Regions from separate parts of the Desulfosarcina ovata subsp. ovata genome, predicted to be linked through region 3. Evidence: riboswitches for the same ligand, from Rfam matches in the RefSeq annotation. Region 3 holds a riboswitch; each other region holds the start of a gene.
The links. Region 3 has a riboswitch for cobalamin ahead of GN112_RS12520 (phosphomethylpyrimidine synthase ThiC). Riboswitches for the same ligand answer to the same signal wherever they lie in the genome.
Positions count from the first base shown of each region.

Region 1: it holds a riboswitch for cobalamin, as region 3 does, so the genes downstream of both, GN112_RS05415 (TonB-dependent receptor) here and GN112_RS12520 (phosphomethylpyrimidine synthase ThiC) in region 3, are expected to answer to the same signal.
Region 2: it holds a riboswitch for cobalamin, as region 3 does, so the genes downstream of both, trpD (anthranilate phosphoribosyltransferase) here and GN112_RS12520 (phosphomethylpyrimidine synthase ThiC) in region 3, are expected to answer to the same signal.

Region 1 is NZ_AP021879.1:1,230,359-1,234,527, reverse strand. It holds gene GN112_RS05425 (PqiB family protein) at 1-244, shown strand, start outside; gene GN112_RS05420 (PqiC family protein) at 241-867, shown strand; cobalamin riboswitch at 1,051-1,248, shown strand; cobalamin riboswitch at 1,475-1,656, shown strand; gene GN112_RS05415 (TonB-dependent receptor) at 1,813-3,906, shown strand; gene GN112_RS05410 (DUF2162 family putative transporter) at 3,919-4,169, shown strand, end outside.
Region 2 is NZ_AP021879.1:3,730,411-3,734,579, forward strand. It holds gene GN112_RS16520 (Hsp20/alpha crystallin family protein) at 1-18, shown strand, start outside; gene GN112_RS16525 (hypothetical protein) at 137-286, shown strand; gene GN112_RS16530 (class I SAM-dependent methyltransferase) at 430-1,350, shown strand; cobalamin riboswitch at 1,392-1,605, shown strand; gene trpD (anthranilate phosphoribosyltransferase) at 1,792-2,904, shown strand; gene GN112_RS16540 (hypothetical protein) at 2,915-3,115, shown strand; gene GN112_RS16545 (alcohol dehydrogenase catalytic domain-containing protein) at 3,141-4,169, shown strand, end outside.
Region 3 is NZ_AP021879.1:2,798,444-2,802,612, forward strand. It holds gene GN112_RS12505 (sigma-54-dependent Fis family transcriptional regulator) at 1-392, opposite strand, end outside; gene GN112_RS12510 (hypothetical protein) at 599-937, opposite strand; gene cobT (nicotinate-nucleotide--dimethylbenzimidazole phosphoribosyltransferase) at 1,043-2,107, opposite strand; gene GN112_RS12520 (phosphomethylpyrimidine synthase ThiC) at 2,126-2,359, opposite strand; cobalamin riboswitch at 2,470-2,669, opposite strand; gene GN112_RS12525 (TonB-dependent receptor plug domain-containing protein) at 3,373-4,169, shown strand, end outside.

The sequences.
Region 1 (4,169 bases), 1.6 Mb from region 3:
TTTCAACAACGGCACCCTGGCAAAATTAGATGAAATGCTGGATCAGGCGCGGCAGACCTTGGCCAAGGGTGAAACGGCACTTGCCGAGGCCGGCAGTGTGCTGGGTGAAAGCGCGCCCATGGTGGTCAATCTCAATCGCCTGCTGATGGAACTGCAGGATGCCGCCCGGACGGTACAGGCGCTGGCTGATTATCTGGAACGTCATCCTGATGCGATCGTATACGGGAAAGGACTTCAGGAATGATGCGACCATGGCTGTGGCTCACGATTTTTGCCTTTCTGCTGGCGGGGTTGGTTTCCGGCTGCCGTTCCATTACCCCACCGGTGACGTACTACACCCTAAACGCCACCACCTTGCCACCGGCCGAATCCAACGACGGCGCGAAGGCCGACCTGACCGTCGGCATCCGTTCCGTCGGATTGCCCGGTTATGTCAACCGCCAGCAGATGGTTGTCCGCAGTGGAGCCAACCGTCTGTTGATTTCAAGCCTGAACCGTTGGGCCGATTACCCCGATCGGATGGTCCAGCAGACCATTGGTGAGAACCTGCAGTGGCTCATGCCCCATATCCGTATGGTCAACGCGCCTTGGCCGGTAGAAATCAAGCCGGACGTGATTCTGTCGTTTCAGTTTTTGGAACTGATCGGCACCGGAAAACGCCGGGTGTCGCTCACTGCCATCTGGACAATTGCCGGCAGCCCGGACAAAGCAACGGATGCAGCGGTCGTCCAAACCCACCGCACCCACCTGATTGAACCCATCACCGGTTCCGGGTTTGGCGAATTGGCTGCTGCCCACAGCCGGGCCATCGGGACGCTGTGCCGGAAAGTGGCCACTGCGCTTGACGCATACACCCGATCCCGGTAGGCGTTACCACTCCCGCCAGGTCATGACTGGTATCCCGCCAACAAAGATTTGCAGATGGTGTACAGGTTCTGCGGATGGTCGAATCAACAGATGCTATCCGTAATCCTTAACGCCGATGAACCGATAAAAAACTTGACAAAAAGTACCGGTGGGGTAATTAGATTGCACTTTGGATCAGGTGCTCATAAGTAATCTTCATCCGGTGGGTTGGGGTGACGGTTGACGAGCTGAAAAGGGAACCCCGTGAGAACCGGGGACGGGCCCGCCGCTGTAATCGGGGACGAACGCCGCAGCAACGCCACTGACAGCCGGAACTGTCGGGAAGGTGCGGTCGTAGGATGATCCGTGAGTCAGAAGACCTGCCCGATCCAAAATGAGTCGTCAACGCGTGGACAGTGTTTGACGCTCGCCAGATCACCGCGGATAAAAAAGGGACATCCCCGGATCGAATTGTTAATCGGTCCGGGGATTTTTTTTTCTCCGAACCGCCACTACTTTTTCCCCAATTCAGGAGAGCGCAAAGCGATGAGAAGAACTGTGAGTTTAAGCACGTTATAGCAGTAAATATTGCAAACAATCTTCTTGACAATTATGTTCGTAAAGAGAAATATGCGAAGCCATTTCAGGTGCTATAGAAGCTTAATAGGGAACCCCGTGAAATTCGGGGATGGGCCCGCCGCTGTGATCGGGGACGACCGCTGCAAGATTGCCACTGGCTTTAAAGTCGGGAAGGCGCAGCCATTAGGAAGAACCGAAAGTCAGAAGACCTGCCTGGATACCATAAATGTTGCTGCCCCGCCCCGTGGACAAGGGAAGGCAGATCAAATCTGTGGAAAAACCAGGGCATCCCAGATCGTTTGTCAATCAAATGGTTCGGGATTTTTTTTATTCAAGCCACGTTGAAGTTTTTATCCCGAACCAAAAGCTGTCAGAGTGGGAGGATAGATGAAACGCTGCTTGTTTTTTTTAATTTTGGGAGGACTTTTATGGCCCGCATTGGGTTTGGCCGAGGATGGGAGAGAAGCTGATCATAAACTGGATGAAATCGTGGTTACTTCGACGCGAAAGTCAAAGGCGGTTGACACACCTGCAAGTCTTTCCATCATCACGGCAGAGGAACTTGAGGATATGGGGGCCAAAAACATTGTTGAAGCCCTGTCAAAAATTCCCGGGGTTGTTGACAGCAGTTCAAAAAGCCAGTCCGTTGTCATCCGCGGAAACAAAAGCGCCATGGCCGGAGGACCGGTCCTTCTGATGGACGGTGTTCCCTTGAAATTGGGGGATTACCGGTACAGTGAGTTTGATTTTATTCCGGTCAACCAGATCGAACGGATCGAGGTTCTGCGTTCTGCCGGGATTGCTTATGGCCCCGGTGCGGCCAGGGGGGTGATCAATGTGATTACCAAAAAAAGCAAATCCGAGGGGGTTCATGGCGATGTCTCTGCCTCTTATGGTTCATGGGACAGTCATGACGAAAATGTGTCATTGTACGGCATGAAAAATAAGTTCGACTTTCTGGTGGATGCCGAAAATTATCATACGGACGGGTATGAAGAAGAAGAGGAAAACCGGCAGTCCGTGTTGGGACGCCTGGGATACAATCTGTCCGACCAATCCAGGATTGGTCTTCGGGTCAACCATGTGGATTATGATAATCAAACGGCAGAAGGGCTAAAAAAATATCAATGGCAGTTGGACAACTATCGCAGGGAGATCCATTTTCCCAAAAGCGAGACCGATTCGGATCTGCTCTGGCATAATGAAAAAGATGAGAAAAATACAACCGTTGCCTTGGAATTTTCCCATAAGGCCGAAAAAAAATTTTTTGATTCCTCTTTTTCCTGGGCAACCTATGAAAAAGACTTCAGACGGACGTATGCGATTTATGACAGTCCGACGAGCGTTTACTATGAAGACAGCGACCAGGACACATATTCACTGACCATGTCGGGCGGATATCATTTTGATTTCGGTTCGGTCAGCTACACCCCCACCATCGGGATAGATTATGAGGATATCGACAATACTGTCGGACGAATTTATCCCTATTATCCCACAAAAAATACCGACACATACAACTTTGACCTCCAAGAGAAAACCTATGGTGTTTTCTGGGACAACAACCTGCGGTTCAATGAAAAATGGGGGCTGGACGCCGGTATCCGTTTTGACAGGACAGAAGTGGAATTCCAGGACAAGGTACCCAATATTGTAGATGAAGACCGCGATATGTTCAGCTACTCCATTGCCCCGTCCTATCATTTCAATGACCAGGCCATGATTTACGCGTCGGTGGGAAGAAATTACTGGTTTCCAACGCCGCGGTATTATGCTTGGGCCGTTGAAAAAGGCGGATCGTTGAATCCGGTTGAAGACCTTGAGCCCGAAGAAGTCCTGACCTATGAACTGGGGTATAAACATTTGTTCAGCAAGGCATTCAACATCAACGCCACCATTTATTATTCGGAATATAAGGATAAATTCGGATCGGTTTATGACGAAAACGATGATTCCTGCGGCCAGGGGAATATCGGGGATGCCGAGGCAAAAGGGATCGAGATTGAGGCAGACGGCAGGCTGTGCCAATATTTCGGATACCGGGTGGCCGCCACCTACCAGGATATCGAATGGACCTCGGGTACGGCTTTCGTTTACATTCATCCCGATAATACCAGGGACTACACGGCAGACATTTCGGGAAAACAAATCTACTGGGTTCCTGAAATCAGTGGGGTCATCGGGCTAGATTTCTACCCCATGGCCGGGCTTAAGATCAGCATGGATATAAACTATATCGGCGAACGGTATGTGGATTACCTGAACCAGATCGAATATCCGGACAAAACCACCTTTGATGCCAGGGCTTCCTATACCTGGAAAGCATGGAAAGTCTGGGTCCTTGGTAAAAATATTTTTGATGAAGATCTTGAATATGCATCTAATTCATCCGGTAAGCTGAATTCCGACGGCGAACCCAATAACGCCTATTATGTCCAAAACGGCGCTTATGTAGAGGCCGGCATCAGCTATCATTTCTAATTGGAAAGTCATATGATCAAACAATTGTGGATGAGCGGAATTCTGGCCGCCTTCCTGGTGTTCGGCATTAAAATCGGCGTGGGCCTTGGTTCACAGATGAACCACCCCGCTATTTCAAAAAGAAAAAAATGGGCCTTTTTTGCAGGGTCTGTCCTGACCTATCTGCTTTTGTTCCTGGGAATACATTTTCTGGTGACCGGCCTGAATCTGCTGGATTACCTGGACAGATTGGCCAATGTCCTCAAATACGGAATGATTCTGCA
Region 2 (4,169 bases), 930 kb from region 3:
TCTGTGGATATCGAGTAAATGGATTTATTCGGCGATCGGTATTCAAATTTCATGGTTCGTGCTTATTGTTTGGTTATTCGGACGGCCCGGCTTTGCATAAAGCCCCATCTGGAAATCCTACAAATGGAGCGGCACCATGAAAAATAGAAATATCGTACCCAACGAAAAAGAATGCATCAGCCAGTGCATCATGCAGTACTGGTCCAGTTCCAGCGAACCCACCCGTGATCGTGACGCAAAATATGAACGCTGCCTGACCAACTGCAACATATGCGGGTCTGCCTGACCTGAAACGGTGCACTGAAAAAACAACCCACGCCCCGGCGACGGAAAAACTCGTCCACGGGGCGTTTTATTGGAGTTTTCGATTTTACCCCAACCATGAATGATACTCCCAGAATTTCCGAACATTTCCATCGGCAGGCAGCAATGCTGGCCAACCGCGTCAAGAAGCGTTTCAAGCACCTTTCCAAACGGTTCTCACGGCAGCAGATCGATGTGTTCCGCCTCTACGACTGGGACATTCCTGAAATTCGTGCCGTGGTGGACTGGTACGGCGGCCACCTGGTGATCGGCGAGTACATGCGGCGCCAGTCGGTACCCGAATGGCTGCTCCTGATGGGCCGGGCAGTGGCCGACACCCTGAACGTGCCCGCCGAACGGCTGCACCTGAAACAGCGCTGGGCCGGCCGCCAGGAGGGCAAACGCTACGAACGCATCGACTATACGGATAAAAAGATCGTTCTGCACGAACGGGATTTCAAATTTCTGGTCAATCCGTACGACTATGTGGATACGGGCCTTTTTTCCGACCATCGCGACACCCGGCAGATGGTTCGCCAGATGGCCGCAGGCAAGGATTTTCTCAATCTGTACTGTTATACGGCGTCGTTTTCCTGCTACGCGGCCAAAGGCGGCGCCCGCAGCACCGTCTCCGTGGACCGCTCGGAGAGTGTCATCCAGTGGGCCGGGGAGAATCTGAAGCTGAACGAAATCGATCCGAAAAACAATCGGCTGGTCCATGCCCACACCTTCGACTATCTGAAAAAAGCACACCGGGAGGGAAAACAGTTCGATCTTGCCGTGGTGGATCCCCCCTCCTATTCCACCACCAAAGTGCGCAACGAATCCTTCGACATCGCACGCGACCATCCCCGCCTCCTTTCGGCGGTGATCGACCTGATGCGGCCCAAGGCCACGCTCTTCTTCTCCACCAACCACCAGGATTTCACCCTTTGCATGGACCGGATCAAGGCCGCTGCAGTAGAAGAAATCACGGCCCAGACCATCCCGGAAGACTACCGGAACAAGCGCAAGACCATCCATCGCTGCTGGCGCATCACGGTGTAAGCGGACACGGAAAAATTGACAAGCGCCCTGCTTTCGGGGTAAGAAAATCGTAACTGACAGGTGCGGGCGCCGGCGCTTCGAACGCCCGTTAAAAGGAAAGATGGTGAGAGCCCATCGCATACCAGCCGTTGCTGTAATCGGGAACGACCGCCGCAAAAACGCCACTGCCGACCGGGTGTCGACGGGAAGGCGCGGCCAGTAGGGAAACGCTCGACGCCCGTAAGCCAGAAAGCCTGCCTGTGCACTGCCCGGCGGCATCATCGATGCCTGCCGGAAACGGATACCGCTGGAAGCTGTCCGTATCGTTTTCGTCTGGTCGTTCAGGCGAAAGGATACTGGCATCGGCTGCCGCGGTTTTTTTATTGTGCAGCGCCGTATATCGCAATATCCTGCCTCCTGTCCGGCCCATCCGATATTTCCATATCACGGAGTTAACCGACCATGAGTACGGACAAAACCTTCGGCGCATTGATCACCCGCCTCATCGACAAGACGGACCTCACCCGCGACGAGGCCCGCGAAGCCTTCACCGTTATCCTGAATGACAACACTACGGCCATGCAGCAGGGGGCATTTCTGGCGGCCCTGCGCGCCAAGGGCGAGACCGAAGCGGAAGTCGCCGGCGCCTGGGAGGCCATTTTCGACCTGGACACGGTCAAGGTGACCCCCGATACGGGCATGCCCGTCGTCGAGAACAGCGGCACCGGTATGGACAGCTACAAGACCTTCAATATCAGCACCGCCGCCGCCATCGTGGCCGCGGCAGCCGGCGTGCCCATGGCCCGCCACGGCGCCCGGGCAATCACCTCCGTCTGCGGCACGGTGGATATGGCCGAAGCGCTGGGCGTGGATGTGGCCTGCGATGCCGACCTGGTGGCCCGCAGCATCAAGGATGCCGGCATCGGCCTGTTCAATGGCATGAGCCCGACCATTCACCCCATGGCCCTGGGCCGCATTCTCTCCCAGATCCATTTCGGCTCGACCCTGAACATCGCCGCCTCCCTGGCCAACCCGGCCATGCCCCGGTTTGGTATTCGCGGTGTCTACGCCCGGGAAATGATCGACCCGGTGGTCCGGGTCATGAAAGCCATCGGCTACCAGCAGGCCCTGGTGTTCCACGGGGCGGTAGACGGCACCAACAAGGGCATGGACGAGGCGTCGGTCTGCGGCACCACCTGGTGTGCGCAGCTGGGCGAGGATGGCACCGTCGACACGTTTCGCCTGCAGCCGTCCGAACTGGGCCTGGCCGATCACAACCCGGCCGACCTGGCACCGGAGAAGGATCTGGCGCGGGAATCCAGGCGCTTCGTGGCCCTGATCCGGGGGCAGGAAAACGGCACCAGCACCCGCCGACAGGCCCTGGAACTCAACACGGCCCTGATTCTGAAGGTCGCCGGCAAGGTGGACACCATCCCCACCGGCATGGCCCTGGCCGGCGCCACCATCGACAGCGGCAACGCATACGCCACCCTGGAAAACTGGGTCACCACCCAGAACCGGCAACCGGAGGAGGGACTGGCCAGGCTGCGTCGGCTGCAAAACGCCATCAATTAGGAGAACCGCCATGGAACTGCTCGTCATCAAAACCGGCAGCCGATATCTGCGCGTCAAGGACGACGATTGCACGGCCGTGGGGCTGGACAAAGCCAGCGTTTTTCCCATGGCAATGCTGGAAACCGTCAAGGTCCATCTGGCAGCGGCCCGGGCGCACGGATTTCCCGAAGCCGTCATCTTTCGACTGACCCTGACGGAAACACCGCTTTGAAACCATGGGAAAGGGAAATTCAACCATGAAAATCGTGCTGACCGGCCTGGAGCAAATCGAGACTCAGCCGGCGGACCAACCGGCCGTCGAGAGCGGCATGACCCGGCTCGCCGTGCGCTACTGCGGCATCTGCCGGACCGATGCCAAAATGTGGCATGAGGGCCACCGCGATCTGATCTTTCCCCGGGTTCCCGGCCACGAAGTGCTGGCCGAGGACGAGCATGGCCAACGGTTTACCGTCTGGCCTGGCCGGATCTGCGGCCGCTGCCGGTACTGCACCAGCGGCCGCGAGAATCTCTGCGAATCCATGCAGATCATGGGTTTTCATTTTGATGGCGGCTTCAGCCGGACCCTGCTGGCCCCCACCGAGAGCCTGATTCCGGTACCGGACACGATCACCCCGCACCAGGCCTGTTTCGCCGAACCGGTGGGCTGTGTCCACAACGCCCTGACGGCGCTCAACCTACAGCCGGGAGAACGGGTGGTGGTCTTCGGTGGCGGCACCGTCGGCCTGATTGCCGCCCTGGTAGCAAAGACACAAGGCGCAATCCCCCTGGTAATTGAAAAAAACGCCCGGAAAATCGCCAGGGCCGGTGCATTTCTGGGTGCCACGCAGATCACCGCCCTGCGGGAAACCCACGAGAGCGAATTCGATGCGGCGATCAACGCCTGCCCCGACCCCATCGCCTTCAGCCAGGCGGTCACCAAGCTGGCCAAGGGCGGCCGCCTCTCCTTTTTCAGCGGTCTGAAAAAAAACCAGACCATTGAAAGCAACCTGATCAACCTGCTGCACTACCGCGAAGCAGCCCTATTCGGCGCCTACGGCCTGACCCGGCAGAATATGGTGGCCGCATTGGGGCTGATCGCCCGTCACCAGCCGGCCTTGGAGCATCTGGTCGAGGCCATCGTCCCGCCGGAACAGCTCAGCCGGCAGCTGCCCCGCGTGCTGGCCGGCGATGGGTTCAAGGTCATTTTGGATTTTACCGGCAAGACCGGCCGACGCAGCGCCGCCCCGCCCCCACCGAAAACCGAGGCCGCCGTTGCCGGCAAGACC
Region 3 (4,169 bases):
GAGTCAGTGATTTTCAAACGTTTCCGGCTTACCCGTTTATCTGTCCAGGCATCGCTCACATAAATCGATCTTCCGGACTGGACGACCAATACTTCAACTGCCGTCTCGTCCATTTTAAAGCCCTTCAGATTTTTAACGGTAAAGCCTTTCTCCTTTTTAATGCGGTCAAGGGATGCAACGCAACGGAGAAAATTATCTTCCAGAAGATAGATCAGCCCCCTCTCGAAGTTGACGCCGATGACCGCCAGTTCCACCATAATCTGGAGAAGCCGTTCCATTTTCATGGTCGAATGGATCTTCTTATTCATCTCGGCAAGACTGTTCAGCTCTCTAAACTGCCTTTCAATAACTTCGGTATAATCCTTTTTATCTTTGTTCAAATCTTTTGTCATTCCTTGTCACCTGCAGGCTGGCAATGGCGGCGATGAATGCCCCATCTCGAAAAAAAATATACAAAATGCCTATAACCGCTGCAGTGTGATACCGTCAAGAAATTAGGTGGACTCTCGACTTTCGTGGCAATGATCGTGGGGGCAACCTGTACCTCGCCAGATTCCAGTTGGCTAGAATATGGCTCAGTATATCTGTAGTTCTTGTCCTATGTGCTTAGGATCGGCCACGGATTGGGATAAAGATTCATGTTCAGGCATTGTTTTGCGGCATCCGCAGGGACCAGGGCGCTGAGCCGCGCCAGTCCCAGCGGGTAGACCTTCTCACCGGCCCACAGATGGGAAGTGGGACACTGGATTATCAGTATTCTCATTATGGCGCACACATAGTGAAAATTACGCGTCGCATAGTCGCTGTGGATAGCCAGCGATCCGGGTTCAGGGGGGCGGTCCGGCCATGCCACCGCCGATGTCAGGCCGGACCAGCCGACCTTCATGTAACCGCGGTAGAGAATAAAATCGCCTATGTAGTCCACTTCGCCGGGCACCAGAAACCGCCGGGAGAGCTGGCTACGACTACCGATCCATCTTGTTTCAGAACCAAAATCGAAATCGGGATCGCTATCGAAATCGATTTCGATAGCGATTGTTGACTATGGTTTTTGTGCATCCGCGATGGCCACCTCTTCAAATGTCTTGATATCGCAGAGCACCCGCGTCGACGCATCGAGCAATTCCATGGCCACGGCCGCACCGGTCCCCTCCCCCAGACGAAACCTGAGGTCTATCAGGGGTTCGACGCCCAGGCGTTCATGCATGAAGGCATGGCCCACCTCGACGCTGCGGTGGCTGGCAAAAAGATACGCCTTGGCCGCCGGGGCCAGTTCGCAGGCAATCAGCGCACCGGCCGTGGCGATCAAGCCGTCGCAGACCACGGGAATTCCCGCTGCGGCCGCACCGATGACCAAGCCGGCCAGGCCGCCAATTTCGAACCCGCCCACCTTGGCCAGTACGTCCAAGGGGTCAGTGGGGTCCGGCCGGTGCAGGTCCAGGGCCTTTTCGATCACGCGGATCTTGTTGGCCAGGGCGGTATCGTCAATGCCGGTACCCCGCCCGGTGAGTTTTTCCACGGGAATTCCCGAAAAAGCCGCGATGACGGCCGACGACGGCGTGGTGTTGCCGATGCCCATATCGCCGGTGCCGAGCATGTCCAGCGGCCCCTCGGCCATCAGTTCGTTCACGATCTCGATACCGGCGGACACACTCTGTTCGGCCTGCTCGCGGGTCATGGCCGGCACGCGGGCGAAGTTGGCCGTGCCTTTGGACACCTTTTTGTGGAAAATGGGCAGCTGCGGGTCGAAGTCGTAATTAACCCCCAGGTCGGCGGCGATCACCCGCGCCCCGGCATGCTTGCCGAGGACGTTAATGGACGCCCCGTCGTTGACGAAATTGAACACCATCTGGGGCGTTACCTCCTGGGGAAACAGGCTCACCCCCTCCTCGGTCACGCCGTGGTCTCCGGCGCAGGTGATGATCACCTTATGGGGCAGATGCACGTCCAGCGTCCCGAAAATAGCCGCCAGCCGTGCCGAGACATCCTCAAGCATACCCAGGCTTCCCGCCGGCCGGGCCTGGTCGGCCAGCCGCTGCCGGGCCTGGGCATAGACGGTTTCATTCAGCGGTTTGATGGTGGCAATACTTTTCTCAATCAGATTCATGGGTTCCTCCTTCGGCAATCAACCGATAGAATTCCTTCTCGGTGGGCAGGGCGAGGCATTGACCTTGGTACGCAGGCCCCGGCCAATGCCGACCACCTTCTGCATTTTTCGATAGGGATTGTTGGGGATGACGATCTGGCCCTCGGCCACACGCTGGCGAATGGTTTCCGCGTCGATGTTCTCGTCGGCAGCCACCGTCTGCATCTGCTTGCTGAGGATGCCTTCCCCGGCCAGTTCAATCTGTGTCTTCATGGTGAGTTCCCTTCCTGTGCTCGGAACCGGGCGCAAAGCGGGGCTCGCCCAATTAAAAAAACCCCGGACCGAAATTGGAAATTTCCGTCTGGGGTTTTGCCGTCACCACCAGGACACATTGTTTCACGGCAGGTCTTCTGACTCACGGATCGTCCTACCGGCCGCCCCTTCCCGCATCGTTTCGATCAGGTCCACACGATACAGTGGTCATGGCAGCTTTCGTCCCCGTTCACAGCGACGGGTTCGTCCCGGAATCACACCGGGTTCCCTATTATCCTCAACAAAAGGCACCGCAAAGCATCATCTAATTCTGGCATAGCATGTAAATGAACGATCGGCGGCTGTCAATGGAATTCTTGGCTATCTGCCCTGGCCTATCTCCGATATCACAAATTCCGACCTGCCCTTATTAAGACGATTGGCGGAAAAGAATATACCAGGATGCGCAGGATTTTCATTCGTCTTCAAGGCGGGCTTTTTTACGCATAGTGGGGCTATGTGTGGAAAAGCCCAACGTAGAAGACGGATGAAAAGACAAGCAGGCGGGTATATTCTTTGACAGAAATCGCCTAAGGTGTATACGGAAATAACAGTCACGCCGGATTGGATATTGGGAACATTGTTCGAGATTGGGGCCTTTTTTGGGGAGCAGTCATATTATAAACGTCTTATTATAGAGACAACCTATTATTTTTATACGTTAAGCCTATTTACTCGCGATACTAAGAACACCTTGACTTATGAGCAAAAACTAGATAAAAAAGTTTCCCTAACTCGCAGCCGAAGCTGCACACCATAACTTTAAAAAAAATCAGCCGAAGCGAATCAAATATCCTGCCTTGTAGGGCAGGACATTCAAAATAACCGAAGATAAAGCACCACGAAGGTCTGTTATCCTCTATTGGAGAAACAGCTTCGTGGTTTTTTATTTTCTATAGCAATGTCTAACCAGTGAACGAGTGCTGAAATTTCATAATCACATATTCATAATGAAGTAGATAAGGAGGCGTCAGATGAAGCGTGGGATATTTTATATATGGATTGGGATGATTGCCCAGATTATCAATCCCGTCAATGGGCTCTGTGCTGATGAGCCGCCCGATTACTACAAGCTCGACGAAGTAGTAATCTCAGCCACACGTTCGGAAACTTCTGTTTTTGATGCGCCCCAGAGCGTTACCGTGGTTTCGGAAGAGGAAATCATGGCATCGCCATTTGAAAGACTCGAAGATATCCTTAGGTACACCGTTGGATTCCAGAACTTTAGTCATTATGGGCAACAGACCGGTGGCGTGTCCAGTCATTTCTCATTTAGAGGGGTCGGCCGTAACCGCACGCTTATGTTGCTTGATGGCGTTCCACTCAATGACAATTTCAGCAATTCGATTGCATGGGTGGCCTGGGGCCTGATTCCCAAAGAAAGTATCGCGCGAATCGAAATCGTACGTGGACCGACATCCGCCGCCTATGGATCGGAGGCTTTGGGTGGCGTCGTCCACATCATTACCAAAAAGCCAGCGGAGAAACAGGAAACCAGTCTGAAATTTACCGCGGGATCGGAAGATACCTATGGCGGTACGGCTTTTCACTCCCAAAGCATATCCCGTTTCGGGTATCTGTTGTCTGGTGGTTACGAAGAAAGCGACGGTTTCTACATGGTGGATCCCGAGGGAATTGAAGACTATACCCTGAGGCGCTACCGGGAGGTCGGCAAAGGGCTGGGCAAAATGACCTATACTTTGGGTGATCACACCAATCTGTCGTTAAGCGCGCTTTACTATCAACATGAAATGGGTAAGGGGCGTGAGTA